3 regions of the Shewanella sp. GD04112 genome follow, and region 3 is predicted to be linked to each of the others. Evidence: predicted binding sites of a transcription regulator. Region 3 holds the regulator's gene; each other region holds the start of a gene.
What was found. Region 3 encodes LexA, which represses DNA repair genes until DNA is damaged. Its sites were predicted from a motif close to TACTGTATNNNNATACAGTA; they were not measured.

Region 1: a site for LexA is predicted at 3,900-3,919, ahead of N7386_RS09465 (YebG family protein). Genes of this name have one in related genera too.
Region 2: a site for LexA is predicted at 5,351-5,370, ahead of recN (DNA repair protein RecN). Genes of this name have one in related genera too.

Annotation. Positions count from the first base shown of each region.
Region 1 covers NZ_JAOEAL010000001.1:2,109,568-2,120,440, forward strand. Annotated here, with positions in the region: gene N7386_RS09450 (MlaD family protein) at 1-2,484, opposite strand, end outside; gene N7386_RS09455 (paraquat-inducible protein A) at 2,471-3,088, opposite strand; gene N7386_RS09460 (paraquat-inducible protein A) at 3,090-3,725, opposite strand; gene N7386_RS09465 (YebG family protein) at 3,931-4,230, shown strand; gene N7386_RS09470 (GAF domain-containing protein) at 4,246-4,704, shown strand; gene proQ (RNA chaperone ProQ) at 4,983-5,624, shown strand; gene prc (carboxy terminal-processing peptidase) at 5,653-7,704, shown strand; gene pepN (aminopeptidase N) at 7,788-10,337, shown strand; gene N7386_RS09490 (DUF2835 domain-containing protein) at 10,645-10,863, shown strand.
Region 2 covers NZ_JAOEAL010000001.1:1,288,708-1,299,580, forward strand. Annotated here, with positions in the region: gene ribE (6,7-dimethyl-8-ribityllumazine synthase) at 1-331, shown strand, start outside; gene nusB (transcription antitermination factor NusB) at 346-750, shown strand; gene thiL (thiamine-phosphate kinase) at 829-1,785, shown strand; gene N7386_RS05660 (phosphatidylglycerophosphatase A) at 1,785-2,279, shown strand; gene N7386_RS05665 (universal stress protein) at 2,350-3,225, opposite strand; gene recN (DNA repair protein RecN) at 3,640-5,298, opposite strand; gene N7386_RS05675 (AEC family transporter) at 5,428-6,390, opposite strand; gene lldR (LysR family transcriptional regulator LldR) at 6,667-7,566, shown strand; gene N7386_RS05685 (DUF3319 domain-containing protein) at 7,572-7,805, opposite strand; gene N7386_RS05690 (YjaG family protein) at 8,169-8,768, opposite strand; gene barA (two-component sensor histidine kinase BarA) at 8,743-10,873, opposite strand, start outside.
Region 3 covers NZ_JAOEAL010000001.1:4,685,283-4,696,155, reverse strand. Annotated here, with positions in the region: gene coxB (cytochrome c oxidase subunit II) at 1-1,282, opposite strand, end outside; gene N7386_RS20600 (SulA-like leucine-rich domain-containing protein) at 1,690-2,202, opposite strand; gene lexA (transcriptional repressor LexA) at 2,199-2,819, opposite strand; gene plsB (glycerol-3-phosphate 1-O-acyltransferase PlsB) at 2,981-5,404, shown strand; gene mtr (tryptophan permease) at 5,404-6,660, shown strand; gene N7386_RS20580 (VOC family protein) at 6,793-7,566, shown strand; gene N7386_RS20575 (methyl-accepting chemotaxis protein) at 7,680-9,641, opposite strand; gene N7386_RS20570 (ribonuclease T2) at 9,864-10,873, opposite strand, start outside.

The DNA of each region.
Region 1 (10,873 bases), 2.6 Mb from region 3:
AATTTGTGCACCAGAGAAAATTCCCACATCGACTTTGATGCCCGAAGCGTCCCAGAACTGGCTGCTCTGATTCACTAAGTGACTGTACTGCGGCTCAATATGTGCTTGCATTAGCACGCTGTTGCCTTGAGACGACAGGCTATAACCATCGATTTGGCCGACTTTAATGCCACGGAAGAAGATGGGCGTGCCGACTTTCATCGAGCCAAGGTTGCTATCTTCTAAGGTAAACTTAAGCGCATCTTCGGCCACGTTGGCATAGCTGCTCTCAACCAATTTAGCCTGGAATTGACTCGCCTTTTGGTTGCTCTTACCCGGTAACACACCAATATAAGGCCCAGTGATTAAGGTTTCTGGCGATTTGATCCCCGCTAAGGAGATTTGCGCATCAACCATATGATACTCAGTATCACTGCGGCTGAAGTGCTCGGCATAGTCGCCGTAAAGATAGGCGGTGGCCGTGAGAGTGGCTAAGTCGGCATTGAGCTTCACTTGTGTCACTTCACCCACCTGATGGCCTTGGTAACGAATGGCGGCTTTGGCTGCCAATTTCGCTGAGGCGGGTAAGGTGAGTTTGATGGCTTGAGCCTGCGCTAAGGCGAGCTGTTTGCTTTCGTATAGTTTAAGTGTCGCATTAGGCTCAGTCGTTGAACTATCTAACAAACCTAAGCTGATGCTGCCTTTTAACGCGCCCTGGAGTGGCGCGACGGCGACATCAATACCCGCAAGACTGGCGCTGACATCCACGGCACTATTACGCCAAAACACTTTAGGTTTTTGCACTAAGGGTTGGAACTGCTTATCGATAGCGATTTTAATCGCAAAGTCTTCGGTTTTGCTCTGCCAGTTGACTGACTCCACACTGCCGATTTGCATTTTTTTATAGTAAATCGGTGAGCCTTGGCTGACATCGGCGCCATCTACGCTGGTAAGGGTAAAGTACAGACGTTGCTGCCGAGCAAAAAACTGTTTTGCTTCATCCATTGAGCTAAAGAGTGACAGGCGAGTATTTGCCGCAAGCGGTGTGTCGCTGATTCCTGGGATAAGACTCACGGCCCCTTTGGTGAGGGTCGCCATATCGCGGGTTTTCACCGACACCCCATCGAGTGAGGCATCGATACTCAGCGCCGACTCGGGGATAAAATAGCTGTCACTGCGAACTAAGCTGGCAAACTCAGGCTGCAGCTCGAGTTGATATTCAACGGCCGACAGATCTTTGGTTAATTTCACCGCCAGCACCTGACCGATAGGCAGCTGCTTGTAACGCACTTCCGCACCTGCGGTGAGGCCCATGTTTTCAGTTGAGGTGATAGTAAGCTGACGTTTTTTGGCCTTCAATAGATCGGGCGCCGATTCTTCCAGGGCAAAACTGCTTGGCAGCGCCGTATTGGCATTGGTGCCGGGTAAGAAATTAATCACGCTTCCCGTGAGTAAACGCTCGGGGTTTTTGATCCCAGAGAGCGAAATATCCGCGCCTTCAAGCCAAAACAGTCCGTCACTGGTTAACAGGTTGGCGTATTCAGGCTCAAATTTTGCCACCGCAGTCACGCCGGTTGCGGTGAGTTGTTTGCTCTGCAGAGTACCAATGGTGATGCCGCGATACACAATGCGAGTGCCTTTATCAATCGCGTTGCCATCGTTCATGGTCAGGCTCACTTCAATTCCACCAAGGGCGCTGGTTTCGGAATCATAGAGGGCAAAACTGTCACCATTTTGTGCCGCAGGTGCTTTATCATCAGAGCTGAAACTCACGCCGCCCGCCAGAATGGAAGCCAAGCTCTCAGTGTTGACTTTAATACCCGCTAAACTGGCGTCGACTTTCACGCCGGAAACGTTCCAAAAGTGAGAGTTTTTCTTCACTAAACGCGCATATTGCTCTTGGATAAAGGCGCTGATAATGACTCTGGCGTTGCCGTCTAAACGATAGCTGACCACGCTGCCGACAGGGATCTGACGAAAGAACACTGGTGAACCCACGTCTAACGAGCCGAGTTTATCGGCCGTCAGTTCAATCATTACCCCTTCTGAGCCCACCTGCATCGGTGGTGGTTGACGCTCAGCCTCAAAGAAGGTGGCGGCATTGCCTTTACCGGGTTGAATCGCGATATAGTTACCCGAAAACAGCGCATCTAAGCCTTCAACACCCGTGATGCTCGCTTTTGGGGTGACTAACCAAAAGAGGGTTTCTTTATTTAAGAAAGGCTTAGCGCGATAGTCCATCATGACTTTGACGTTTACGCCTTTAAGATCTTCATCGATACCAATGTCCTTTACCTTACCGACAGTAAGACCTTGGTATTTGACTAAGGTTTTGCCCACATCGATCCCCGTGGCGCTGGGGAAGTGGATCTGAATTTCAATGCCCGATTCTTTGATGCTCTTAATGCCCAGCCATGCGCCGAGTGCGAGCGCCACAATCGGGAGCAGCCAAATCGGCGAAAAGAGTTTTTTCTTCACAACTTTTGGCGATTCAATTTGTGTCATCTTGAGGTTCCAATCGATCCCAGAGTAAACGAGTGTCTAAAACTTTTGCGGCAAGTTGAGTCAGTAAAATCACCAATGCAAACGCCGTGGCCGCAGGTGCAGGCTTTGCATCGAGTAATTGCCCCATATTGACGAGGGCAACCGTCAAGGAGATCACAAACAAATCGAGCATTGACCAACGGCCAATCCACTCAATCACATGAAATCCCACCATGAGTTTCTTTTTCGAAATCGGCAGATTAAAACTGATGGCACAGAGGTAAGTGGCCAAACCGATAATTTTCACCCAAGGCACTAAAATACTGGCAATAAACACAATAATGGCGATGGGCAACATATCCGAATGCACTAAATGGATAATCCCCGAAAAAATCGTATCGTGGCGCACTTGCCCCTGATTGGTGAGCATTGTAATAGGGTAGAGGTTGGCGGGAACCAACAAAATGGCGGCGGTGATCAGCAGCGCCCAACTTTTTTGTAAGCTGCTGTGATCACGGACATGGAGCTCGGCCTCGCAGCGACTGCAGTGGCTATTGTCACTGCTATTGAGCTGCCGGCACACCCTGCACAGGCACAGGCCTAAGTCTTTTCCCTGTTGCTGCATCTTAGTGTCGCTCCTGCATGAGAAGACTCCACATATGCTCAATATCGTATTCACGCTGTAAAAACAGGGTGACTAAAAAAAGCATGGTGAAGCAGAAGGTGCCCATACCGAAGTAAATATCCGAGAAATCAGATAACTGAAATGATGACACCAAAAAGCTAATCACATAAATCTCCAGCATGGTGAGCTGGGATAGCAGCCCTTGCAGCTTTAACAACTGTTTGAGGCTGCGGCGCCAAAACGGACTGCCCAGTCCCCATTTGACGATCAAAATCTGACTAAGGATCGACAGGATCAATAACCCCGGGCCAATCACGGCGGCGGCGAGCACGGCTAATCCCACGACCCAATAACCTTGGTCGAACACCGCAAAGGCGCCCTGAAACACTGTAGTGGTGCGAATGCTACCCAAAAAGTGGATTTCGAGCACCGGGAAAAAATTGGCGGGGAAATAGAACACCAGCGCGGTAATACACAGCGCTAACATGCCGTTTACCGAGCAGTATGGTGTGTCATAAAGTGCGGTGCTGCAGCGCGGGCATAACGCCCTAACACCCGTAGGTAAGGCGCGCTTTCGAACGGCTAAGTCGCAGGAACGACAGAGGATTACAGAGTTTTCTGCTGTATTTTCATGCATATAAAAATATTAAATTAGCCCCAAAGCCATTGAGAGAGCAAATAATCCGCAATAAAACCATATTACAGGGTGAGATAGCACATTGCTTGACCCATCTCGACAACGAAAAGCGTACTCATAGTACCAGAATAATCAGAACACTTGCATCACTAGTTCACTTTATGTCATCCTGATTACTGTATATAAAAACAGTGCGAGGGCAGTCATGGCAGTTATTACACAGTTTGTCGTGGTAAGAGAAGGGGTGGAGAAGATGACATTTACATCGAAAAAGGAGGCTGACGCCTACGATAAGATGCTCGACATCGCCGATAACCTCATTCCATTTATTCAAAAAGCGCAGCTCGGAATTGATGAAACCGTGAGCGAACAGCTCGCATTCTATTTTGCTAACAATAAAGATGAGCTGACAAACTTGCTTAAAGGCGTGGTTCAAGTTAATAGTACGCCATCAAAACAAAATGTAGCGAAAAAAGCGCCTAAGAAGGACGACGCTGCCGAATAATTTTTTAGGAAGTCTATGAAACCGCAATTTTATGAGTCACTGAATCGTCAAGCGCTGGCCTTACTCGAGGGCGAGGATGATTTAGTGGCTGCCATGGCTAACTTTTCTGCTTTGCTAAACGATAACCTAACCGAACTGAACTGGGTGGGGTTTTACGTGATGCGTGGCGAACAGCTGGTGTTGGGTCCTTTCCAAGGTAAAGTGGCCTGTACCCGTATTCCAATGGGTAAGGGCGTGTGCGGTACCGCCGCGCAAACCAATCAGACGCAGCGCGTCGCCGATGTGCATCAATTTGATGGTCATATCGCCTGCGATTCAGCCAGTAATTCTGAAATTGTTATCCCAGTGCGCGCCGATGGTAAGGTTGTGGCCGTGCTGGATATCGATAGTCCTATTTTTGACCGCTTCGATGAAGAAGACCAAAAGGGCTTGGAATTATTGGTAAAAAGCTTCGAAAACTGCCTATTTGCTTAATTTGCGTACAATAACGCATAATTCATAGTCGCAATCGGTGGCGTGCGCCTTATAATAGCGCATGCACTGATAAGGCTTATTTTGAGCACAGCCGAAATAAGCCTGATAGGTTCAGCCGTGAAAAATTGTTAACTTATATTTTTTAACTTTAGTTAACTCGGCGAGAATGCTAATTTGTACTTTGGCTCATATGTGAGCTTAACCAAGATAAACGACTCGTAAGAAGCTGATTTTTATCACCTCGGATTCGATGTCCCTTTTTAACTGTGGAAGTAATGATGGAATCAACAGATAAGTTGACCGACACCAACGCAATTTTGGCGTATTTGTATGAAACATTTCCTTTGTGCTTTATTGCTGAAGGTGAAACTAAGCCATTAAAAATCGGATTGTTTCAAGATTTGGCTGAAAGGTTGGCTGATGATTCTAAAGTCAGTAAAACTCAACTGCGAGTTGCCTTAAGACGCTACACCAGCAGCTGGCGCTACCTGAAATCGGTAAAAGCCGGTGCACAGCGTGTGGATCTTGATGGTCAGCCATGCGGTGAGTTAGAGCAAGAGCATATCGATCATGCTCAAGCGATGTTGAAAGAAAGCCAAGATAAAGCAAAAGCTAAGCGTGCAGCTCAAGCGCCAAAAACGGCGCCTGCGGGTAAAGCCCCTGCGAAGAAAGCCCCTAAGAAAGTTGCCGTGCCAGCACGTAAGACTGAGCGCCCAGCAAAAGCAGCACCTAAGGCAGAGCCTGCTGTAAACTTAGTTCAAGCGCAATTGACCGATTTAGCGAAGAAGCAACGTGTCAATGTTAAGTTAGGGATGACGCCAGTAGCCGGCGTGATCACCGACATTAACAAAGAGGACATTCATGTTCAGCTAGATAGCGGCTTAACGGTAAAAGTGAAAGCGGAACATATCCTGCTGTAATCATTTAATCAAACGGAGTAACTTGTTGATGCGAAAACTCACTTTGGCTACATCCATTGCCACTGTTTTTGTCGGATTCTCGGCTTGGGCTGTCCCCCCTACGATTCAAATCAGCGAGTTACCCACTCTCAAGCAGGAAGCGCAGCATAAAGTGGCGAGTAAGCGAGTGACGGATTTATACACTCGTTCCCACTATCATAGATTTGCATTAGATGATGCGTTTTCTGCTCAGATTTTTGACCGCTACCTGCAACAACTCGACTACCGTCGTAATGTGCTGACGCAAGCCGATGTCGACAGCTTCAAACCTTACGTTAATCAGTTTGACGATATGCTGAGCTCGGGTGAACTCGAGCCTGCTTATAAGATGTTTGATTTGGTTCAGAAACGTCGCTACGAAGGTTTTGTGTACGCACTCTCTCTGCTCGACAAAGAGATGGACTTCACCGTTCCGGGTGATGCCTACGAATACGATAGAGAAGATGTTGCTTGGCCAAAAGATCAAGCCGAGATCAACGAATTATGGCGTCAACGTGTTAAATACGATGCGCTGAATCTGAAACTCACTGGCAAGAAATGGCCTGAAATCGTTGATATTCTGCAAAAACGTTATAACAACGCCATCAAGCGTCTGACTCAGACCAATAGCGAAGATGTGTTCCAAGCGGTGATGAATGCGTTCTCCCGTAGCATCGAGCCACATACTAGCTATTTATCGCCCCGTAATGCTGAACGTTTCCAAATGGAAATGAACTTAAGCCTCGAGGGGATTGGTGCGCAGTTACAGCTTGAAGACGATTACACTGTCATCAAGAGTTTGATTGCAGGCGGTCCTGCGGCCAGCAGTGAAAAACTGTCGCCTGAAGATAAGATCGTCGGCGTCGGCCAAGAAGGCGGTGAGATTGTTGATGTGATCGGCTGGCGATTAGACGATGTGGTCGATCTGATCAAAGGGCCTAAGGGCAGTAAAGTCGTATTACAGATTTTACCTAAGAAGGGCGGCTCTAACGCTAAACCGTTTAATCTAACCTTAGTGCGCGACAAAATCCGTTTAGAAGACCGTGCCGCGACCTCAAAGATCATCGAGCCAAAAGACGGTGAATACGCCAACCGTAAAGTGGGTGTGATTCAAATCCCTGGTTTCTATATGAACTTATCCCAGGACGTCGAAAAAGAATTGGTGAAGTTAAACGAAGCCAAGGTTGAAGGTGTCGTCATCGACTTACGTGGTAATGGCGGCGGTGCGTTGACCGAAGCCGTGTTACTGACGGGACTCTTTATCGATATGGGCCCAGTGGTGCAAGTGCGTGACGCCGATGGTCGAGTGTCTGCCCACCGTGATAACGATGGCAAGACGACCTACGCTGGTCCGTTAACCATTATGGTTGACCGTTACAGTGCATCAGCTTCGGAAATTTTTGCCGCTGCGTTGCAAGATTACGACCGTGCGCTGATTGTTGGTGAGTCAAGCTTTGGTAAAGGCACTGTGCAGCAGCATAAGAGCCTTGGTCGAATCTACGATATGTACGAGAAGCCGATTGGCCACGTGCAGTACACGATTCAAAAGTTCTACCGTATCAACGGTGGCAGCACTCAGCTCAAAGGCGTAACCCCTAACATTGCTTACCCAAGTGCGTTAGAGCCGGGTGAATACGGTGAAGCGGAAGAGAAGAATGCTTTACCTTGGGACAAAGTGCCAATGGCGCAATACGGCACCCTAAACGACATCACCCCTGAGTTGGTGGCGAGTTTAGATAAAAAGCACCTTGCCCGTATTCAGAACAATGTTGAGTTTAACTATATCAATCAAGATATTGCCGACTTTAAAAAGCATCATAAAGAGAAAACTGTCTCCTTAGTTGAAAGTGAGCGCATTGCCTCGCGTGAAGCCGATGAGAAGAAAGTACTCGATAGAACCAACGAGCGTCGTGTTGCCCATGGTTTAGCCGCGGTTAAATCGATGGAAGACATTAAAGACAAAGACGACATTGAAGCACCGGATGCCTTCTTAGACGAAACGGCCTATATCACCTTAGATATGGCGGATGCAAAAAAGCTGGCTAACGCTGGCACTAAATAGGCGGTTATTGCGCCTGTTTACCGTATCTTAAAACGCGCTTATGGCGCGTTTTTCTTATTTAGAACAGTGTTAAAGGGAACGACATGACACAAGCACAAGCAAAATACCTTAAAGATTATCAAGCTCCCCAGTTCACGATCGAAACCATTGATTTAGATGTTAATCTCGATGGTAAAAACACCCTGGTTAAAGCCGTTAGCAAAGTCAAACGTACTTCTTCCCACACCAATCCCTTAGTGCTCGATGGTGAAAGTTTGACCTTAGTGAGTGTGGGCATTGATGGACAAGCGGCGACGTATCACGCGAGTGAAGGGCAGTTGTCCATCGAGACATCGCTGAATGAATTTGAGTTGACCATCATCACCCAACTCGATCCCGAGGCTAACTCAAGCCTCGAAGGTCTCTATATGTCCGACGGCGCCTACTGTACTCAGTGCGAAGCGGAAGGCTTTAGACGTATCACGTATTTTCTCGACCGCCCCGACGTGTTAGCCAAATACACAGTGCGAATCGAAGCCGATAAACTGGCGTTTCCGTTCCTGCTCAGCAACGGTAACTTGATTGAGAAAGGCGAGCTCGATGGTGGCCGCCATTACGTGCGCTGGCAAGATCCTTTCCCAAAACCCGCCTATCTGTTTGCCCTAGTCGCTGGTGATTTCGATCTGCTGCAGGATGAGTTTATCACCCGCAGTCATCGCAAAGTGGTACTGCAAGTGTTTGTCGATAAAGGTAATTTACAAAAAGCGCACCATGCAATGGCGTCCCTGAAAAAGTCTATGGCCTGGGATGAATCTCGTTTTGACCTAGAATACGACTTAGATATCTACATGATAGTCGCGGTCGACTTTTTCAATATGGGGGCGATGGAAAACAAAGGCTTAAATATCTTCAACACCAAGTATGTGTTGGCAGATACCTTGACCGCAACCGACGATGATTACCACGGTATTGAATCTGTGGTCGGCCATGAGTACTTCCATAACTGGACGGGTAACCGCGTGACTTGCCGTGACTGGTTCCAATTAAGCCTCAAGGAAGGCTTGACAGTGTTTCGCGATCAAGAGTTTAGTTCGGATTTAGGCTCTCGTGCTGTGAACCGAATTCACGCGATTAAAGTCATCAAAAACCAGCAGTTCGCTGAAGACTCAGGCCCCATGGCGCATCCGATCCGCCCCGAGTCTGTGATTGAGATGAATAATTTTTATACTGTTACTGTGTATAACAAGGGCGCTGAAGTTATTCGCATGATGCACACCCTGTTGGGTGAAGCCCATTTCCAAGCGGGGATGAAGTTATACTTCAAACGCCACGATGGCCAAGCCGTGACTTGCGATGATTTTGTCGCGGCGATGGAAGATGCCAGTGGAATCGATCTAACGCAATACCGTCTCTGGTATAGCCAAGCGGGCACGCCACTTGTCACCGCAAGCGACAGTTTTGACGCTGAGGCTGGGACTTACCAGTTAACCCTCAAACAAACCTTAGCTGGTTGTGCTTCACCTTTGCATATCCCCTTTAGCTTAGAGCTGTTAGATGAGAAAGGGCTGTCACTGGTAAATCAAGTGCTTGATTTTACTCAAGCAGAGCAAGTATTTACATTTGAAGGTATGCGCCATAAACCCGTGGCATCCTTACTACAGGATTTCTCTGCACCGGTTAAATTGCATTATCCCTTTGAAATCGATCAGCTTGTACATTTGATGCGCTTTGCCTCGAGTGAAGTGGCGCGTTGGGAGGCGTCGGTGGCGCTCGTGAGTCAAGCGATTTGGCAAAATGTGGCGCATTTGCAGCAACATCACACCATGACATTAGACGAGCGAGTGAAGGACAGCTTTAAAGGCGCCTTACTCGATGAGCAGTTAGATCAGGCGCTGATGGCGGAAATGTTAGCTATACCATCGGCCTCAGCGTTGATTGAGCAAACCGACACGGTCGATTTAGATGCCTTAGCCCTAGCCCGTGAATTTGTGCTCACAGAGCTTGCCGCCTATTGTGAAGATGAGTTAACGGCGCTGTATCGCTCATTGGTAAACCGTGATTGCACAAAAGCGCGAGCGCTGAAAAACCAATGTCTTAACTGGTTGAGCCGAGTCAGTAGCGAGGCCGAAAGCTTTGTGGTTGAGCAGTTTGATAAGGCTACCAATATGACCGACTCACTTGGCGCATTAAGTGCGGCGAATGTCGGTTCGCTACCTTGCCGCGAACATTTGATGGCAATGTTTGAAGCCCGCTGGCGCGATACGCCGCTGGTGATGGACAAATGGTTCATGCTGCAGGCTACCCATGATGTGGAAGGGGTGATTGATAGTTTGCGTCAATTACAACAACACGCGAGCTTTAGCATGAGCAATCCTAACCGCGTGCGTTCACTGATTGGCAGCTTTGCTGCCGGAAATATTTATCAATTCCACCGCGCCGATGGCAAAGGTTACGAGTTTTTAACTGAATGTCTTATCAGCTTAAATAAACTCAACCCGCAGGTTGCGGCGCGTATGGTGACGCCACTCATCCAATTTAGTAAGTTTGATGAGGCGCGCCAAGTCAAGATCAAGGCTTGTTTAACGCGATTGTTGGCGCTGCCTGAACTGTCGAAAGATTTATTCGAGAAAGTATCTAAGGCATTAGCACAGTAGCTATGAAGAGGGCAGCATTATGCTGCCCTCATTCTTCCAAGCAGTAATTGAGCTGTTAGAGTCATGAAGGCCATGTACCCTAGTTATACTATTTAACGAGTTAAGTTAAATCTAAGGTATGACGCTTTATACTATTGAATATGATGGCCTTTTGACGAGGGGAGTAGAGTGTTCTTTGTCCCTGTGAGGCCGATAATTCAAGGCAATAGCTCTGTTTCTACGACATGCTGTTTGTTGGTCCAACAGCTGTAATTGGCCCGTCGTAAATTCCCACTACCAGTTTTATGCCGATTATTTGAGTTTTAATATGGAATTGTATTTTAAGCTAAATCTAAGTTATCGAGAGTTTTTACCTTACTATCAAGGCATTGCCGATAAGGTTGAAGTGCGTGAGCGTCAGGGGCGGATCCTGTGGATTAATGGCCGACATTTTAGGCGTTTTTTAACCGATAACGGTATTCATGGACAGTTCAAACTGGTGCTCGATGATAAAGGGCAATTTGTGTCGCTAGAGCAGTTAGCCTAATAAATTATTG
Region 2 (10,873 bases), 3.4 Mb from region 3:
CACTGTCGTCCGTGTACCTGGTGCGGTTGAGTTACCGCTGGCTGCACGTCGTGTTGCCGCAAGTGGTAAGTTTGACGGTATCATCGCACTTGGTGCTGTGATCCGTGGTGGTACCCCTCATTTTGATTTTGTTGCAGGTGAATGTAACAAAGGTCTAGCTCAAATCGCATTAGAGTTCGATCTGCCCGTTGCCTTCGGTGTGTTGACGACAGATACCATTGAACAAGCCATTGAGCGTTCAGGTACTAAAGCAGGTAACAAGGGCGGCGAAGCTGCACTAAGCTTGCTTGAAATGGTCAATGTTCTGCAACAGCTAGAACAACAGTTGTAATAGTAGGAAAAATAATGAAGCCTTCTGAGCGCCGCAAGGCCCGCCGTTTAGCCGTACAAGCCATTTATTCATGGCAACTAAGCGGGAATAATATTGCCGATGTCGAGTACGAGTTTTTAACTGAACAGAGCCTCGACGGTGTTGATGTAGCTTATTTTCGTGAGCTATTTGCAGGCGTAGCAACTAAGAAAACCCAACTGGATGAGTTGTTCATTCCACACTTAGACCGCCCCATTGATGAGGTGTCGCCAGTGGAGAAGGCCATAGTTCGCTTAGCGGCCTATGAGCTGACTTTCCGTAAAGATGTGCCGTTCAAAGTCGCGATTAACGAGGCGATTGAACTGGCTAAAGCTTTCGGTGCGGATGAAAGCCATAAGTTTGTTAATGGATTACTCGACAAACTGGTTGCACGTAAGTAATAAGGACAAACGGTATCTTAGGATACCGTTTTTCATTGCTAACAAAGGTGGCCGATGTGAGTCGCGCCAAACTGTACAGTGAAAGAATTCCAACTTATTGAATGTTATTTCAATCACCGCGGCCCCACGCGTCGTGATGTCAAACTGAGTATTGGCGACGATTGCGCCCTAGTGCAGCCCGCCGAAAACAAGTCGATCGCCATCTCCTGCGATACCTTAGTCGAAAACGTTCACTTCTTCCCCGATATTCCCCCTCAAGCCTTAGGTTACAAAGCACTAGCCGTAAATCTTTCGGATTTAGCCGCCATGGGGGCTGAACCTGCTTGGATGACGCTTGCGCTTACCTTGCCAGAGGTTAACGAAGCTTGGCTGAGCGGCTTTAGTGAGGGACTCTTCGAAGCGGCTGAGTATTACGGCATTGCCCTTATTGGCGGCGATACTACCCGCGGCCCTAGAGCCATTAATATTACCGTGCATGGGCAAGTGCCGCAGGGTAAGGCGTTGACGCGTCACGGTGCAAAAGCGGGTGACTGGATTTATGTGACCGGTACGCTAGGTGATTCGGCATTAGGGCTGGATTTGATCCGTGGCGTGCAGCATGCGCGTGCGGAGCATAAAGAGTTCTTAATCAATCGCCATTATCGTCCGACGCCTAGAGTGTTAGCGGGCCAGTCGTTACGGTCTTTAGCATCCAGTGCTATCGACTTATCCGACGGTTTTATCTCGGACATTGGCCATATCCTCAAAGCATCGCAGGTAGGCGCGGTTGTGGATGTGGGGGCGATTCCGTTGTCCCGTGCCATGCAGGATACCGTGAGCGAAGAGCATGCCTTAGGTTATGCGCTAACGGGGGGCGAGGATTATGAGCTGCTCTTTACCGTGCCAGAGGCGCAAAAAGGCGCGTTAGAAACGGCACTGAGCCACGCTGGGACTAAGTTTGTGCGGGTTGGGCAAATTTGCGCGGGCAGTAAACTTAAGTTGCAACTCAATGGTGAGCCCTTTACGCCGCCATATCATGGTTTTGAGCATTTTTAATGAAGTTGTTATCCCAAGATCAGGCGCTGTCGCGCCTGTCTCTTAAAAATCCGATCCATTTTTTAGCTTTAGGCTTTGGCAGCGGTTTAGCGGCTAAGGCCCCCGGCACCTTTGGCACCTTGGCGGCAGTTCCGCTCTATTTGTTGTTGGCTCAATTGCCCTTGAGTTGGTATTTAGTTGTGACCTTAGTATGCGTACTCGCGGGGATTTATATCTGCGATAAAGCTGCTAAAGACATGGGCGTACATGACCATGGTGCAATCGTTTGGGATGAAGTGGCGGGTCTATTAATCACTATGATTGCCGCGCCAGCCGGAGTGCTCTGGTTAGTCGTTGGTTTTGTGCTGTTTCGTCTCTTTGACATCATCAAGCCTTGGCCAATTCGTTGGCTCGATGCCAAGGTCGAAGGCGGCTTTGGCATTATGATCGACGATGTATTAGCTGGCATTTTTGCGCTTATTGGTGTGCAGGTCCTGGCGGCTTTTATCCAATAATGAAACCGATTGGTGATAATCAAGCCGCCGTTAGTGAATACTAAAGGCGGCTTTTGTTTGTGTCGGTGTTTTAATGTGGATGTCGCGGTTTGACAATAAAGAGATCAGTTCGCAGTTTGTTAATGATATTTCGCGCTGCATTACCTTTGAATGCGCTAAACATGCCTTTGCGTTCGGCGCTGCCCATCACCAGCATATTGACGTTGAGCCTGCGGGCCTCATTGGAAATCGTATCTTCGGGCAAGCCTTCTTCAATGTGTAAGTTGCGTGTGTTGAGATTATGCTGCCGTGCCACTGTGGTGAGCCTCGCTTTATATTTTTCCCGCTCAGAAACAGGCTCCTGTGGTTGCTGATTAAAGCTCATATAGAAGGGATCTGGCAAGTAACTGTTAATTAAGTGCAGATCATTTGATAGCAAGGTTGCAATCCGTTTACTTTCTTCTATTAGGGTTTCATTGAACTCGAGGTGAGCCATATTTTCATTGTCGAGTTCCAGTGCGGTGAGTACATGGCCGTTCTCATGCCAATCTTCAAGATCGACAAACATCACTGGAATATTAGGCAATCTCAGTAATTGCCATTCATCTGCAATTAAAAATTCACTAAAGAAAGGTGGATAGAATTTATGACTGACGATGATGAGATCGTAATCTAACTGGCTACATTCATTGACGATAGCATTGTGAATTGAATGGGAAAGACATTCCTTTATACGGATTGGATATTGTTTATCGGGATAGGCCAAGATAGGCTTTCGCCTGTCATCAGGCATTACCTTTGACTTATCTCTATGAAATAACAGATTAAGATTAAAATTGTGGGTTCGTTTCACTTTTAGGATAGTTAACGATGCGTGGCATTTCCTGGCCAATACGACGGACTTTTTTAGAACCGCGTTGGGGGGAACTGATTCATCCACCGCCGCGAGAATATGCTGGAAAGGCATGCTAAAACTCCTATTGACCTGAGAGGTAATTAAGTCTAGGAAAATAGGGCTCATACGGTAATATTAATTATCGCTATTAAATTTGCAATCTAGCCAATAATAATCTAACTAAAATTAATAAATAAATTTCATGTGGTTACCTTAATCTACGATAGTGCTTTCGAATATTTTTTTATAATCATGCCTATTTATATAAAAATTTATTCATTCCCCCTTCACTAAGGGTGATTGTTATCATCAGAAGGTATTTGGTCTATAGTATTTAGATATTAGGTTGTTTGAATATTCTAACGTATTCTAAAACTTAATATTATTTATGCTTTAGCTTGGATAATTATTCTGCACAATAAAAATGAAGGCTCTCTCAGAACCTTCATTATGTGTACACCTTCATTTACAGGATTAAGCGAATGACTACTGTAATAACTCCCGTGCATTGGCTAAGGTGTTGGTGGTAATCGTATCGCCACCGAGTAATCTGGCGAGTTCTTGGATACGTTGTTCCCTATCTAAAGGCGTCATAGTGGTTTCAGTACTTCCTGCCTTGTTGAATTTATTCACAAACATATGTTGATGACCATTACCTGCAACTTGCGGCAAGTGGGTCACGCACAGCACTTGGGTCGATTCGCCAAGGCTACGTAGCATACGTCCAACCACAGCTGCTGTGGGGCCTGAGATCCCAACATCCACTTCGTCGAAAATGAGTGTCGGAGTGGCAACCTTTTTCGCGGTAATGACTTGAATACCAAGGCCTATACGTGACAATTCGCCGCCTGAGGCAACCCTAGATATAGGTTGTAATGGCTGGCCTGGGTTGGTGGTGACCATAAACTCAATATTATCGCTGCCATTCATCGACATGATTTCTGGGTTGAAATTCACTTCAATGGTGAACTTACCCTTAGGCATATTGAGTTCGTGAATGGATTGAGTCACCAATTTATCCAGCTCTTTCGCATAACGGGCGCGGCTCTGACTCAGCTTTTGCGCGTTAGCGAGGTAGGCTACTTTACTGGCCTCCACTTGGCGTTGGATATCTTCTAGCTTATTTTCATCATCATCGAGTGTGGTGAGTTCGGCCCTGAGGGCGAGATGATGCTCGGCTAATTTGTCAGGGCTAACATGGTGCTTACGGGCCAGTTGCATGGCTTTAGTGAGCCTTTCCTCTAAATAGGCAAAATGCGCGGGATCGAGTTCAAGTTTACTTAGGTAGTGCTGCAATTCGCCAGCGCTCTCTTGCACTTGAATAAGCGCCTCGTTCAGCATAGTGCTGACATTGGATAATGCGGGGTCATAGCTTAGCAAATTCTCTGCCAGGCCAACGGCTTTATTCAGCAGTGACTCGATATTGCTCTCTTCGCCATCCGTGAGCAAAAACAGGCTGGCTTGGCAGCTATCGACCAATTCGGTGCCGTTTGCAAGACGCTTGTGTTCCTGTTCAATCTCTTCAAATTCACCGACTTTGAGATCAAACTCATCTAGCTCTTCAACTTGATATTGCACCAGTTGTTTACGGGCGATACGTTCCTGCTGTGAGGCTTCTAATTGCTTGAGTTCTGCTTCGATTTGTTTACAGCGCTGATAGCTTGCCGCCACAGTGTCTATCAGTAGTCTGTGATTGGCGTAGCTATCGAGTAAGGTGAGCTGGTGTTCACTCTTTAACATTGCATGGTGGGCGTGCTGGCCATGGATACCCACAAGTAATTGCCCCAGTAATTTTAACTGAGTCAAAGGGACGGGATTGCCATTGATATAGGCGCGTGAGCGGCCATCACTGCCGATGGTTCGACGCAGAATGCACTCATCATCGAGTTCGAGATCGTTATCTTCGAGCCAGCGTTTTGCCAGAGGCACATCCTCGAGTGAAAATCGGGCACTGACTTCGGTTTTGCTCGCGCCAGGGCGAACGCTGCTGGCATCGGCACGGTTGCCTAGGCACAAACCTAGGGCGTCGATGGCGATGGATTTCCCCGCGCCAGTCTCACCGGTAATGCTGGTCATTCCGGGGCGAAAGTCCAATTCAAGGAAACGTACGATAGCGAAATTGTTGATGCTGAGTTGGCAAAGCATAGTGAGTTCCTGTCGAAAAACTTACCAAATCACTGTATTGATAAACAGTATATACTGAATTTATATACAGTAAAGTGGCTTTGGGTGAATATTCGACATGTCGCTATGTCATAAAATCTAATTATTTGTTTATGAATAGGTTTTAACGAGCTGTTCCAGAATGGGTAAGCTGAAAAAGGTCACTATGGTACCAAAGAGTATCCCTTGGGCACTGCTGGAGGCCTGGGTGTTATAGCGTTGAGCCAACAGATAGACGCTTGCCGCAGTGGGTAAGGCGCTAAGGATAACGCCCATAACGAGATAGTCGCCCGTGACCCCCACGCCTTTCAACATGAAGTAAACCAAGGCAGGTTGCAGGATAAGTTTAAACAGGTTGATCAGGCTCAGTTCGATAAAGTTTGTCAGGCTAAAGACTTTGCTATCTTTTTGATAGCGCATGGCTTTAGCCAATACCATGCCGACGGCAAAGAGGGCGCAGGGACTGGACGTATTGCCTATCTGCTGGATCATCATTGCCAAGCCTGAGGGGAGAGTTATCCCTAATGCCGAGATGGCCACGCCAATAAAACAACCTATCACAATTGGGTTTTTCACCACGGCTAACAGCATGATCACCGCGGCGTGATGTTGTCGCTGTTTATTGGTGGCGAGTTCTAGCGAGACCAAGGCCACGGCAAACATGAGTACGGACAATAAACTGGCAATCGCAGCGGCAACTAAGGCGCTTTGTTGCTGGGGGAATAAGATGATAAGGAGTGGAATACCAATAAATGCGGTATTACCAAAAGTGGCATTTAAGGCGCGCACGGCGGCAATTGCATGTTGTTTAGGATTAACCAGCAGGGAGATGCCGATACAAACGAGGTAAATCACCAGCATGGCTGCGCTGTACCCGGCGATAAATCCCCACTGTAGGATCTCTTCAATGGGCTGCTGCGCCAGTGCTATCAAGAGGATGGCAGGAAACGCAATATAGTAAACATATTGATTGAGTACTTGGTCTGTTTCTACTGGAAGAAAGCGCAGCTTTTGCACTAGTGTGCCCAGTAGCATGATTCCGAAGACGGCAAACAGAGGGGTTAAAATGTTCATGACCCTCACTCATCCTTTTGTGTTGCTTATCCCACGAGATAGCCTTAGTGATGCTTGATTTCATTCAAGCCGCCAAGGTGAGGTCGGTTGGGATGTTATTTCAGCGAATTGACGATAATCGGCGCTAGCGCAGTAAATCTGTTAGCAAAATAGCATAGCATTCCCCCTAGAGGCTATTGCGCTATGGTCGTAGAAGTGAATAATTCTACGTTTAAAACACAATGAGTTAGTGCGTTGCCTGAACGCAAGCACTCACATAAACAATTGGGATAGAAAATGGCTGATGATATAGGTGCCGAGCTGCAGTTAATTTATCTGTTTGTGCATTTAGTAAATGCGGGGAGTTTTTCCCAAGCGGCTAAAGAGCTCGATATGCCCATCGCCACTGTAAGCCGCAAGCTGGCCAAGCTTGAGGAGAAGCTCGATAAGCAATTGTTTATGCGTAGCACTCGTAAGCTGCGGTTAACCGAAGAAGGCCTAGCGTTATTTCAACGCTACCAGAGCGTCATTGCCCAATTTGATGAACTCAGCGGTGTCGGCAGTGATAAGCCCGAAGGGACATTGCGGATTGCGGCGCCGATTTCGATTATTTCCATCATCTTTATCCGCGCATTGAACGAGTTTGGGCGTTTATATCCCGATATCCGCTTACATATTTCCCAAAGCAATGAGTTAGTCGATTTAATTGATAAAGGGATCGATGTGGCGATTGTGGGCGGGGCCCAGCCCGATTCCTCTTGGGTGTCGAGCACCTTAGGCGAACTCGATTACCGCCTATTTGCGACGCCGGAATATTTAGCCGCGGCGCCTAAGTTAACCCATCCCGATGATCTCGAAGCCCATCAGTTAATTAAAGTGTGGCCACTGTTTAACTGGCACTTAAAGCACCCAAATGGCGAGTCGTTTTATTTTAATGGCCCGACAAAGCTCACGCTCACGGATCTGCACGGGGCGATTCAGGCGACTCTCGATCACGGCGGCATACTCTATGGCCCAGAATTATTTGTAAAACAGCAGATTAAAGAGGGACAGTTAAAAGTACTCTTGCCCGAATGGATAGGTGAGCAGCGCAGAATATCGATTCTGTACCACCAGCGGAGTCAGCAGCCGCTAAAGGTAAAAGTATTTATAGAGTTTATGCAGTCTAAGGCGCCCGAGCTGTTTTCGATGATTTAAGCTCGTTAGCGTTTGCGGGGTTTTAGCGGATTTTTACTCATGGAGTTTTGGGTCTGTTTCGCCTCTTGTAGGCTGGCTCGGGTGGCGGGCACAATCCCCAGTTCAAGGTAGTAATTGACTAAACGGCGCAGTTCAAACAGAGAACCAATACGGCTTTGCTGGCCTATGGTGAGTTTCCAGGTATCGGTGCGACCTTCGCTATTGGTTAAGATAAATCCTTGGTAAACGAGTTTTTTCATATTCAATGGATGCTCGGCTAAATCCTATCCCTCACAGTGTTATCCCTTGGCTAATACCAATCACATTAAATATCTAATCAGTTCAGAGCCTCACAGGCGTCTCAATCCAAGGCGCATTGACGAAGAAATGGTTATTCCCTTTTAAGTCAATGTAACACGGGAGTGAGACGCCTGTGAGGCTCCCGAAGGGCGGGGTTGAACGGGCTTTATACTGCGTTTAAGGCTTTCGACAGAGCGCCACTATGCCTTCAAGCCTTCGCCTTGTCTAAAGCCCGTTTAACTCCCGCTGAATGAACAGATATTTAATACGATTGGTATAAGATGCTACCTAATAGTGAATCATTCTTAGGTAGCAGGACTCATTTACGCGACGCTAATACCGATATTCGAGACTCCCGCTTCGATAATCTCTTTGCGTAAACCTTTCACCAACTCTGCGGTGATCTTAGGATTTTCTTCGATGATTTCCAGCAGCGTATTTTGCAGTTCGCGCTCTTCTTCCATCACTTCATGGGCGAAGACATAGTCATCTAAGGCATCATCGGTTAAATCCACATCGCTGATGGTCTCGATGTAGTTTGCCACAGTGCTTGAGGATAACTTGCTGATATTGGTGATATCTTCTTCCAGATCGGTTTGAATCGCACCGAGTAACGTAGACAGAGCAACTACAGCATCCATCGCTGGGTATACGCCATAGTTATCAAAATCGGCGGGTTCAGGGGTGTTATCTTCTAAGCGCTGCAGATGCACATCGATGTTGAATTTTAGCTTGTTGTCGTACTGGGATTGCCAAAGAAGATCGAGCACAGTGCTTAATACCGCAGGATCGCCAAACTCGCAAACCTCTGAAAACAATTGATAGTTAGGTAACATTCGTTGGCAAAGGGCAATGGCAAAGAGTTTTTTCTGTGGTAGTTCTAGCGCCTTTAAACGCTTAAAGAAGCCCGTTTTTTTGGTCATCTGTTATTTCCGCTGATAGCTGTGATAGCACTTGTTTTGCCGCCGATTCTACCTTAGTTAGCTCATCAAGTAACTCTAGTATTTCCGGTTCGAGATCTTCGACACGGGCATCACGTTTCAATGCCGATTCAATCTCTTGGCATAATCGCTGTGTCGTTGGTACCCCACAATAGCAACTAGCACCATGAAGTTTATGGATTGTGCTGAGCATAGTCGCTTGGTCATCTTGGCTCAGCGCCGTCTCGATTGCCGAAACGGTTTGAGGCAGCGAATCCAATAACATGCGCAGCATGTCTAAGGCTAAATCCGACTTATGGTTAGCTTGGGTTAAGCAAAGATCCCAGTTGAGGGTATGTAAATCGAAATGGGTGAACTTGGGCCGAGTGATCCAGCGGTTTATTTCGGCTTTGAGGGCCGCTTCATCTATGGGTTTAGGCAAGTACCCATCCATACCGCTGCCTAAAATCAGTTCACGTTCCTCGGCAATCGCGTGGGCGGTCACGGCAATAATCGGCGTGTTACGGTTCATCGACCCTTGGCGGATTTGCTTAGTGGCGCTGATACCGTCGGTGCCCGGCATCTGAATATCCATAAAGATAAGGTCAAAGGTGCGGCTCTTGGCTTGTTTGACGGCTTCTTCACCGCTGTTAACGGCGATGACGGTCGTCACTAACTCGTTAAGCAGGGTATCAATCAGCTTTAAATTGGCAAAGTTATCGTCCACCGCCAATACGGTCAATGATTGGCGCGCGGCGGGCACTGTGATGCTGGCTGGTGGTGAAATATCATATTCTATTGGCGGATAGAGCATATTACGCGCCAGTTGGTGCTCGCTCACCGGCAGTGACAACACCACATCGGCATTGGGGCGAATAAATTGGCTTAGCACTTCCTGCTCTTGGCAATCGAACAGCACGATTAAGCAATCCGTCTTGGTCTTGGCTTGGTTTAAGGTGCTGACTAATTGATTGGGATTGCTAAATCCATGGCAACTCAACAGCACATAATCGAACTGATGCTCGGTGGTCGAGAGCGTCGTTAATAAGCTCGGAATGTGTTGATGGTGAGTAACTTTGGTATCCCATTGCTTTAATTGACGACTTATCACCGAATGGGTGAGCACTCTGGGCTCATAAAACAGCACGGTTTTATCTTTAAGTTTTTCAAAGGGCAATGAGTCACCAATTTGGAATTGACCGAGCCCCAATGGCAGAGTGAACCAGAAGTTTGAACCCTTATCCACCGCCGAGGTAAAACCAATTTGGCCGCCCATTTGGTTGACGAGACGCTTAGTGATGACCAGCCCAAGCCCTGTACCGCCAAAGCGGCGGGAAATCGAGGAATCCGCTTGACCAAAGGCTTGAAAGAGGTAGTCCTGCTGGCTGTCGTCAATCCCTATCCCGGTATCAATCACATCACAGCGCAGTACCACTTGCTCGTCGGTCTGGTTTTGTAATTCTAATTTGACTAACACGCTGCCCGAGTCGGTAAACTTGATGGCATTGCCTACTAAGTTATTGATAATTTGGCAAACGCGCATGGCATCGCCGTTAACATTGTCGGGGACGTTTGGCGCAATATCGACGACCAATTCCAGCCCTTTCGCCTGCGCGCTGCCCGAGATTAAGGTAATCGTCTCACCTAAGGTTTCCCTTAAGCCGAATGGCATTTTTTCTAACACCATTTTACCGGCTTCGAGTTTCGAGAAGTCGAGAATATCGTTAATAATTGCCAGCAGATTAGTGGCGCTGCGCTCGATGGTATTAATGTAATCGACTTGGCTCGAGTGCAGCGGGGTTTTAACGAGTTGACGGGCAAAGCCTATCACGCCGTTTAATGGCGTGCGCAGCTCGTGGGACATGTTCGCCAAGAATTCCGACTTAATGCGGCTGGCCTCCAGCGCGCGTTTTTTGGCTAAGTCGAGCTCGACGTTTTGGATCTCAATCTGCTCTAAGGTTTCCCGCAGATCCGAGGTGGCCTGATCGATATTTTGCTGCATCTCATCGTGATATTCAGATAGCGAACCCGCCATGGCGTTAATACCGCGTTTAAGCAAATCCAGCTCACCGATAAGATTGCCCTCGAGCCTAGCATCGAGTTTACCC
Region 3 (10,873 bases):
AAATCGTGGCATAGGTCTTTTCCCCTTCGGCCATCAGTTCATCATGGCTAAGCGTGGGAAGACTCGCGGGGTCGACACTGGCGACGGGTTCTGTCGCTGGCTTTGGCGCATCGGTGGTTGCTGGAGGCGGAGTCGTTGCTACTGGTTCGCTATTGGTGCCTCCGGATTTATGGGCATCAACGTCTTTGGCTTGCACCGCATCCCCCGTGTTATTGCCCCACGCATTACGCTCATAGGTAATCACGGCGGCAATCTCTTGGGTCGTTAATTGTTTGCCAAAGGCTTGCATGGCCGTACCCGCTTTACCATTGAGCACTATTTCAAGATGGCCGCTCAGTGGTCCGGTCGCAATCGGGCTGCCTTTGAGGTGCGGGAATACTCCTTGTAGACCTTCACCGTTGGGTTGGTGACAGGCCGCGCAGTGACCAAGGTAAACTTGCTCACCCTGAGCCATCAGCTCTTCTTTTGTCAGTGTTTGCGATAACGCGGCTTGTGCGGCTTGCGCTGCGGCATTGGCGGCTTGTTTTTGTTCTACAACCCAAGCATCGAACTCGGCTTCGGGTAATGCCTGCACCACTATCGGCATAAAACCATGGTCTTTACCGCAAAGCTCGGCACATTGGCCACGGTAAATGCCGGGTTTGTCGATACGGGTCCATGCCTCGTTAATAAAACCTGGGTTAGCGTCTTTTTTAACCGCAAAGGCGGGCATCCACCATGAGTGAATGACATCCTCTGAGGTCATTAAGAAGCGGATTTTACGATTGATGGGTAATACTAGGGGTTTATCGACCTCGAGTAAGTAGTGCTCTCCCTTGGCTTCACTTCCTTCGATTTGAGGTCTTGGTGTTGCGAGAATGCTGTAAAAATCAATATCTTGATCGAAGTAGCTATAATGCCATTTCCATTGAGAACCTGTGACTTTTACCGTGAGATCGGCATTACTGGGATCTTCCATGGCAATCAGAGTTTTCGTGGCGGGAATCGCCATTAAGATCAGAATGACAAAAGGAATAATCGTCCACGCGATTTCGACTTTTGTGCTCTCATGGAAGTGAGACGCGACCGCGCCCTTGGATTTTCTGTGGTTGATCATGGCATAAATCATCACGCCAAAAACCACTAGGCCTATCGCGCAGCAGATATACAGAATCGTCATGTGTAAGTGATAAACCTTGCCACTGATTTCTGTTACGCCGGGGGTCATGTTGAACCGCATGTCCGCTGCGGCCAACGGTGGGGCGAATAGCACCACGAGTAAACAATACAACCATTGCTTCACAAGACTTCTCCTCTGCTAATTGCGAATAGCAACTACAAAGAAGAGCAACACAGTAAGTCTCAACTCTATGCAAACTCTTCAGTTCCCAAAAAAGCTTCTCTGACTTCAACGTGCGTTGGCGGATTACTTTTGATTAAGTATTGTTACTGCTGGTATTAGCCACACTGGCACATACTGCTGAATAAACCCATTATTCTCGATTTTTGTGGGCAAGAGATATTCGATAAATCGTCGATATTTTTTGCCTAAATGGGCGATATATTATGCTCGCCTGAATCAAACATACTTGCTGTTTAAAAATTGATCAAGATCACTTCTTTTTCTAATTGTCTGAAAAATTGCCAAAAAAAAAGCCCCACATTCACAGGTGAGGCGGCTTTCAAGGCTAAATACGCAGTGCAAAAATTTTAATGAACAGAGCTAAAAAAACTACCTTGGGCAAAGTGAGCAGGTTGCTTGAGTGTCGCGTCCGTAGGTGAGTGATTTACGACACCTTCTAGCACGATTCCCATGGCGCGGGCGCTCTTGGCCACAATTTGCAAACGACGATTGTCGCGGGCATCGAGTGAGTGGATCCAAGTAATTACTGCGCTGGAAGTGCCGCTAGTTAAGGCTTTTTCCATGGCCCACAGGGTTTCCACTTCATCTTTCGCATGGACTAAGAGTATGCGATCCATACGCACGCCGGCGCTGGCCAGTAACTGCTTGTAGCCAATACTGGGTGGGTTGATGAGCACGACCCAGCGGCCTTGTTGGCTCAATTGTGCCAATTGTTTGCTAAGTTGCATTAGCTCTTGGCGCCCTTGGCTCTCGGTGGGCATAGTGATGATAGGCGTATGCTGCCAGTCTGTATCGGTTTCGCGTACCGCATCGAGCCATAAACCGGGGTGACGCGGGGCATTACCTAGTAGTTTGTTCATAGCCAATCTCCATTGCGGATCACCCCTACGGCGAGCCCTTCAATTGTTAGACTTTGGAAACTTAAATCGACTTTAATCGGGGAGTAATCTTCATTTTCAGCATGTAGATAAACGAGATTCCCTTTCTTTTCAAAGCGTTTAACTGTTACATCATCGTCAACGCGAGCAACAACTACTTGGCCATTGCGCGCTTGCTGTACCTTATGAACGGCGAGCAGATCCCCTTCGAGGATACCGATGTTCTTCATACTGTCGCCTCTGACGCGCAGCAAGAAATCGGCGGCTGGGTGGAACATGCTGGGGTCGACTTGATAATACTGTTCGACATGCTCTTGGGCGAGGATAGGTTCGCCCGCAGCCACTTGACCAATCAGTGGTAAGCCAGATTCGCTGTTATCTTCTTCCTCAACTGGGAGGCGGATCCCGCGGGAAGTGCCAGGCATGATCTCGATGCAGCCTTTTTTCGCCAATGCCTTAAGGTGTTCCTCGGCGGCATTTGCACTTTTAAAACCCAAACGGGTGGCGATTTCGGCCCGGGTGGGTGGCATGCCAGTCTCGGCAATATTACGTTTAATCAGCTCTAAAATTTCGGCTTGGCGTGGCGTCAACGGTCTCATGTTCTTTCCTGTTTTTCTATACAGTTACTGTTAGTATATACAGTATTATTCGTAGTGCAAGTATTAACCACTTTTTAACGCGATTGGAGAGTATTAGCGAATATTCCCTAGAATCTGGTATTCTATGGGGCTAATGAACGTACTTACATTGCATAAGAATAATGCCTAAACAAGACTCTCTTTGGTTGAAATCATTACGCTGGATCCAAAAACACTTAGTGCACACTATTGTTGTGCCGCAGGATCCCTTTGCCGATCTGAATCTGGACGCTTCCAGACCGCTTGCTTATGTAATGAAAACAGAATCCCTGAGTGATATTGCTGCGTTAAGCGAAATCACCACTAAGCTGGGTTTGCCAAGCCCCTATGAGCCGCTCGTGGTAAATGGCGTTGTCGCGCCCCGCGTCGTTTGCCTCGAAGGCCGTAAGCCTTTGTTTGGCGAGCGTGCCAGTAATGAGCCATTCCTCGAATGTTTTATGCGCCTGTTGGCCGTCCATAAGGAAAAGCCAGAGTTAGATATTCAGCTGGTGCCTGTGAGTCTGTATTGGGGCCGTACTCCGGGTAAAGAAGACGACACCATGAAGGCGGCTGTTCTTGAGCGCGAGAATCCAACTTGGTTACGTAAGTGCTTGATGATCTTATTTTTGGGTCGTCATAACTTTGTGCAGTTTTCTAATGCGGTATCGCTGCGTTACATGGCCGACGAACACGGCACCGATATGGGGATTGCCCATAAACTGGCGCGGGTGGCTAGGGTGCATTTCCGCCGCCAACGCAAAGTGATGACAGGGCCTGTGTTGCCGAATCGTCAGGCAATGTTCCACTCCCTGCTGAAATCCGAATCCTTACGCAAGGCTATTCAGGAAGAAGCGGCGAGTAAGAAGATTTCCGAAACCCAAGCCCGTGAAACAGCAATTGAATATCTTGATGAAATTGCAGCGAATTATTCCGACAGCCTAGTGCGTATTGCTGAGCGTTTCTTAACTTGGTTATGGAACAAGCTCTACAGCGGTATCAATATCAAAGGTGCCGAGCAAATCCGTCAGCTGCACCATGATGGTCACGAGATTGTTTATGTACCTTGCCATCGCAGCCATATGGATTACCTGCTGTTATCCTACATTCTGTATTACCAAGGCATGGTGCCACCGCATATTGCGGCGGGGATTAACCTAAACTTCTGGCCTGCGGGACCGCTGTTCCGCCGTGGTGGCGCTTTCTTTATTCGCCGTAGTTTTAACGGCAATAAACTTTATACTGCCGTGTTCCGTGAATACCTCGATCAGCTGTTTGCTAAGGGATATTCGGTTGAGTATTTCTCTGAGGGTGGCCGTTCTCGCACCGGTCGTCTATTGGCGCCGAAAACTGGCATGATCGCCATGACGATCAACAGTGTGCTGCGTGGTATCGAACGCCCTGTCACCTTAGTGCCTGTGTATTTAGGCTACGATCACGTGATGGAAGTGGCGACTTATCATAAAGAGTTGAGCGGTAAGAAAAAACAGAAAGAATCTGTATGGCAAGTTTTTGGTGCTATTCGTAAATTAGGTAATTTTGGCCAAGGTTATGTCAACTTTGGTGAGCCGATTACACTGCAAAACTTCTTGAATGAAACCGCGCCTAACTGGCGCGCTGAAGTGGCCGACGATCCCGAACAAAAACCGACTTGGTTAACCCCTGCGGTGAACGTGTTAGCGAATCGTGTGATGACCCGTATTAACGATGCTGCCGCCGCCAGTTCTATCACCTTGACGAGCTTAGTGCTATTGGCGTCGGAGCAAAATGCCCTAGAGCGTTGTTTGCTCGAGCGTCAGTTAGATTTGTACCTGACGCTGCTTAAGCGTGTGCCTTACACTTCGTTTACGTCGGTGGCCGAAGGTGATGGCAAGCACTTAGTGCAACAAGGTTTAGAGCTGAATAAGTTCTCCATCAATGCCGATCCTCTGGGTGAGATAGTATCTATTGACGCGAATCAAGCGATTTCAATGACTTACTATCGTAACAATATCATCCACTTATTTATTATTCCGTCGTTGATTGCTAGCTGCTTAACCAACAATAAGCAGATTTCAAGAGCCTATATCCTAGGGATTGTGAGTGACTTCTATCCGCTACTGAAGGCGGAGTTATTCATGGGTATCAAGGACCTCCCAAGTTATGTGAATCAAGTGCTGGATCTGTTTATTGAGCAGGGTCTAGTGCAGGAAAGCGATACGCTGTCGGTGGTGACCGAGCACACCAGCCAAATGTTGTTGCTGGCCGGAAGCGTTAGCGAAACCTTGCAACGCTATGCGATTATCTTCAATCTGCTGGCCCACAGACCTAAGATGGAGCGTTCGGAGCTGGAGTCTGAAAGCCATCTGCTTGCCCAACGTTTAGGGGCGCTGCATGGAGTTACCGCGCCAGAATTCTACGACAAGAAACTCTATAACACCTTGAGTGTTAAGCTTAAAGAGTTGGGTTATTTCTCCGAGAAGGAAGATAAATCCGACGTTGAACGCATTCGCGATCAAGCCAATAGCTTACTCAGAGCCTCAGTGAGACAAACCATAGTTGCGAGCGTGACCGCGGAGCATATCGTTTAATGGCTAACCATATGAATGCGGCGAAGAATAAGCCAGTGGGCAAGTCCTTGCTCGGTGGTGCCATGATTATTGCCGGCACCACAGTCGGGGCGGGGATGTTTTCTTTACCCGTTGTGGGCGCTGGCATGTGGTTTGGCTACTCGGTACTGATGTTACTCGGTATTTGGTTCTGCATGTTGATGTCGGGATTGTTACTGCTCGAAACCAACCTGCATTTCGAACCGGGAGCGAGTTTCGATACCCTGACCAAGGAAACCCTAGGCCAGTTTTGGCGGATCGTGAATGGGGTATCGATTGCCTTCGTGCTTTACATCTTAACCTACGCCTACATCAGTGGCGGCGGCTCGATTGTTAACCATAGCCTACAGGGTATGGGGATAGAGTTACCCCAGAGTGTTGCTGGATTAGTATTTGCGGTTGTGCTCGCCTGTATCGTGTTGATCAGCACCAAGGCTGTCGATCGCATTACGACCATAATGCTCGGCGGTATGATTATCACTTTCTTCCTCGCGATTGGTAATTTACTGATCGAGATCGATGTGACTAAGTTGCTCGAACCGGATGGCAATCAAAGCTTTATGCCTTATCTGTGGGCTGCTTTGCCCTTTGGCTTGGCAAGTTTTGGTTATCATGGCAACGTGCCGAGTCTGGTGAAGTACTATGGCAAAGATTCATCGACCATCATCAAAGCGATTTTCGTCGGCACTTTCATCGCACTGATCATTTATGCCTGCTGGTTAGTCGCCACTATGGGCAACATTCCCCGCAGCCAATTTAGTGAGATTATTGCCCAGGGTGGCAATATGGGTGTGTTAGTCGGTGCCTTGTCGAAAGTGATGGAAAGTAGCTGGTTAAACAGCATGTTAACCCTGTTTGCTAACTTGGCTGTGGCGTCTTCATTCCTTGGCGTGACCTTAGGCTTATTCGATTATTTGGCCGATTTATTCGGGTTCGACGATACGCGCTCGGGGCGGATGAAAACGGCAATTGTCACCTTTGTGCCGCCGACCATATTAGGTTTGCTGTTCCCCGATGGTTTTTTGGTTGCCATTGGTTTCGCAGCCTTAGCGGCAACCGTTTGGGCCGTCATAGTGCCCGCTCTGATGGCCTATAAATCGAGACAGCAGTTCCCTAACCATCAAGGTTTTAGAGTCTTTGGTGGCACGCCCTTAATTATCCTTGTGGTGCTATATGGCGTGGTGACAGGGGCTTGTCATCTACTCGCGATGGCGAATTTATTGCCGCAGTTCTCCTAAGTATTTCGCCTACGAATCAAGCCCTCAAATTGAGGGCTTTTTCTTTATATTCATCTTTTTATCGTCAAAACTGGACAGTTGCTCAAACTCCAGCTTAACTCGAACACATAATCTGTTTGATTGGAGTCTGCAATGAGGATTACTCAGTACGCACAGGGACAGGCTTGTTGGGTCGAACTGGCGAGCCATGACTGGCAGGGCGCACAGGGGTTTTACCACGCACTGTTTGGTTGGAATGCGGTGGAAATGGCGATTCCTAATGGTCATTTCTCGCTGTTCAATCTGGAGGGAGACGATTTAGGGGCCATGTATCAAATCCCTGAGTCGGAACCACAGATCCCTAGCCATTGGCGGATCTATTTTGCGGTTAAGGATATCGAGGCGACGGTTGCCGCCATCCTGGCCGCGGGTGGGCAATTACACATGGGACCGCATGTGGTGGGTGACGCGGGCGTGATGGCGCAGGTGAGCGACCCCGAAGGGGCGCGCTTTGCCCTGTGGCAAGCAAAAAATCACTCAGGCTCGCGTCGCCAAGGTGAAGAAAATACCCTGTGTTGGGTGGAGCTGGCCTGTCGCGAGCCTAGCGCCGAAGCCAGTTTTTACACTCAAGTGTTTCCTTGGACCGCACTTCCCAGTCATGTACCCGGTATTGATTACACCGAGTGGCAAATCGACGGTCAGTCTATGGGGGGCATGATGAAAATGATGCCGGAATGGGGTGAGATCCCCGCCCATTGGATGCCTTATTTTGTCGTGGCTGATTGTGATGCCTTTGCCGCTAAGGCGCAGGGGCTAGGCGCGCAGCTATGCGTGCCGCCAAGCGATATCCCCGATGTGGGACGTTTTGCGGTGATTGCCGATGCGCAAGGGGCAACGTTTGCGGTCATCAAGTTAAATGAGCTTTAATCTGGCGAAATGACACTTCAGCATAAGCGATGATAAAACCTAGGTTTATTGAGGTTATACCTAGGTTTTATATGGTCTTATGTCGATAGGCTTATTTCTTTAACCGCTACTGGCTACACCTTAAACTCACTCACTAAACCATCCAGCTGTTGACCTATCCCCAGTAAGCCATTGGCAGAGCTTGCCGCCTGTTTAACCCCCGTCAGAGTACGGTTGGCGCTGTCATTAACGCTGTTGATCGACATATTAATTTCTTCCACCACGGTCGACTGCTGCTCGGCAGCGTGGGCCATTTGCGAGACCGAGTGGGTGATCGACATGACCATTTCGGTGATAGTCGAGAGGGCCGATTCCACTTGAGTCACTTGCTCAACCGTGCTGTTGGTGGCTTCTCGGCTTTGTCCCATCATGGTCGCCGCTGAGCTGGATCTATCCTGCAGTGTTTGGATGATTTGTTGGATTTGCTTGGTCGATTCTTGTGTTCTGCTGGCAAGTGAACGTACTTCATCGGCTACTACGGCAAAGCCTCGTCCTTGCTCGCCCGCCCGAGCTGCTTCGATGGCCGCGTTGAGCGCCAACAGATTGGTTTGCTCGGCAATGGCGCGGATCACATCCAGTACGGCACCAATCTTATCGCTGTCGTTACGTAGCTGTTCTATGGTCGTAGCCGATGCTTCGACTTTGCTCGCCAGTTCCCGCATCGAATGGGTGGCGCGGGTGACTGTCTCGCGGCCGAGGAGAGCTTGCGCTTTGGCATCTTCCGAGAGCTTATTGGCGGTGTCGGCACTGGCAGCGACTTCGACAGCACTGGCGGCCATTTCTGTGATGGCCGAGGCGACGAGTTGGGTTTCATTCTGTTGTGAACTCATGTCTTGAGTCGCGCTGTGAGTCACACTGTTTAGCTGGGTTGATGCGCTAACCATTTGAACCGTTGTGTCTTTGACTTCGGCCACTAACTGCTGGATCCGCAATACAAAGCGGTTAAAGTTTTTGGCGAGTTGGGTCAGTTCGTCATGGCCATTCTCGGGCAGTCGCTGGGTGAGATCGGCCTCACCATCGGCGATTTCATTCAGCAGCGCCACCACTTCGCGTATGGTGCGCAGCAGGCTTTGGGTCACTATCACTGTGATGAAGGCGGAAAGCAGAATGGCGATCAACAGGATAATGTTGATAAAGGTGATTTTTTGGCTAACCTCCTTAGCGGCTTTATCGCCCGCTTCAGACAGCGACCTCATCGTATTATCTTGCAAATCAGAGGTCATCTGCGCCATTTCGATGCCGATATTATCTAGCTGCACTATGGCTTGATTACGGTTATTGATTGCCGTGACGACACCGTTTGCCGCTTGCTCGTATTCAGTTAACAGCCCCGCAGCTTGTTTTACCTGAGACTGATAGGTCAGATTATCGAGCGCTGCGGCAAGCTCATCCATAGTGCTATGAGTGTTAACCAGTTCGGCTCGAAAACGTTGCGCCTGATCGGCTTGGTTATCGAGGAGAAACTTGCTGACATAGAGGCGAGCCAAGAGCAGTTCACGCAGATTTTTACCGGCGTAGAAGGCGCCTTGCACATCGCCATCGGTAAAGGAGGACTGCATGATTTGGGAGATTATTTTCTCTATTTCAGGTCCTTTTACATCAAGTATGCCAGTGACTAGCTTGGCTCTTTGTTGTTGATTGGGGACGACTTGCTGATTAAAGATATCCACATAGCCTTTTTCATGCTCAATGATCCGTTGGAGCATTTGGCTGCGCTCCTGATTATCTATATGAGCCTTGGCTTTGGCTAATATGTCGCGGGTTTTACTGTCTTGGGCGCTAAATTCGGCTGCCGTTTCGCTGGAACCAGTTTTGACATAGGTTTTGACCGTCAGGCGCAAGCGATAAATTTCCTGCAAGAGGCTACTGGTGAGATCGCTTTCCGGGGCAAGATCTTCAGTCACGGCGCGCATTCGATTATCGATATCGGTCAGGGCGAAGTAGCTTAATACCCCTAAAGTGATCAGCATGGCAACGAGAAAGACAGGAACGATCGCAAGCTTTTTAGTGAGTGTTAACTGATTGATAGAAAACATAGTTACCTCAGAGTGAACTTGTCTTCCATGGCTTGGATTAAAGCGCTAGCTCCTGTACTAGGCACGGCTTGTTTGAGTATAGGAGACTTATTTCGAGGTAAGAGAAAGCTTAAATGAAGTTTCGTTAATATTGGGGCTCATTTGTGAGGGATAACAGCATTTAGCCCCTTGGTTTATAAGAGCCAGTCAGTGACGATATGCCTCGCCACTGGCCGTATGCGGTTAGTTTGGATTGTCGATTAACAGTGTGGCTGGGCAATTAGTCTTTTTCGCCTTCGGCGCCTTTGCGAGCAGACTCGGTAAAGAGTCGGAGCTGTTGATGACTTGAGGCAGGCTGATGCGGATTTCACTCAAGAGTCCTTTGGCGCAGTCTAGGGTGACCTTAGTGTGTGCACCTTGGCCAAAGCTGGCATCAAAGCTTTGATTTAGCTCCTGTTGAGTCACTTTTTTACCGATTCTTTCATGGATAAATTGTTGTACCCATGCCGAGGCATTGACTTCCTGCGTCAACTGCGTCGCCAGTAAAAAGTAATCATTAGGGTCTTGGTTGCGACAGGTGCCATGTTTCCACCATTCATGGCGTTCTAAACAGCTGCCGTAGCGGGCACTTGGCATCACTTCCTCGAGATTTTTTTGGACAGAGGCATTGAGCGGCACCTCGGGATAATCACAAAAATCACTCGGTTGTTGTTTCACGCTGCTGCAAAAGCCGTAACGGGTGCCACATTGCTGGCGATTCGGCCACAGGCCATGCAGGCTAAAGTGTTGCCACTGAGGCGCATCACTCGTTTGGCTTAAGGCGCGGCACTCGGCTTTACGGCTGCCATAGAGTTCGCAAAAGGTGCTCTGCCAACTTAGGGCGAGCACATTGGAGTCGTAGTTATCCTCGATTTGGCACACATTACCTTGGCGCTTCTCTGGCGTGCCATTTTCTTGCTGGCTTCCACTCTTAACCGCAGCGCTCTCGCTAGTGATGCCTGTTTGCGCGGGCTCTACGTTAGCGGTGGGCTGAACGGTTGCTATGGATTCGGCGGGCGCTGTAGCTGCGGCATTGTATTGCCCGCAATCACCTTTTATCCAACGCAGTGGCGAGCTGTTTGCGTTGGTTCGCACCCTGAGCCAATCGGGGTTGGCACTGTTACCTAAAATTTCGGCAACGGGATAACGCTCGCCAATATTGCTCTGCCAATCATCGGGATTGGTTTGTTTATTTTTAGACTGAAACAGTTCGC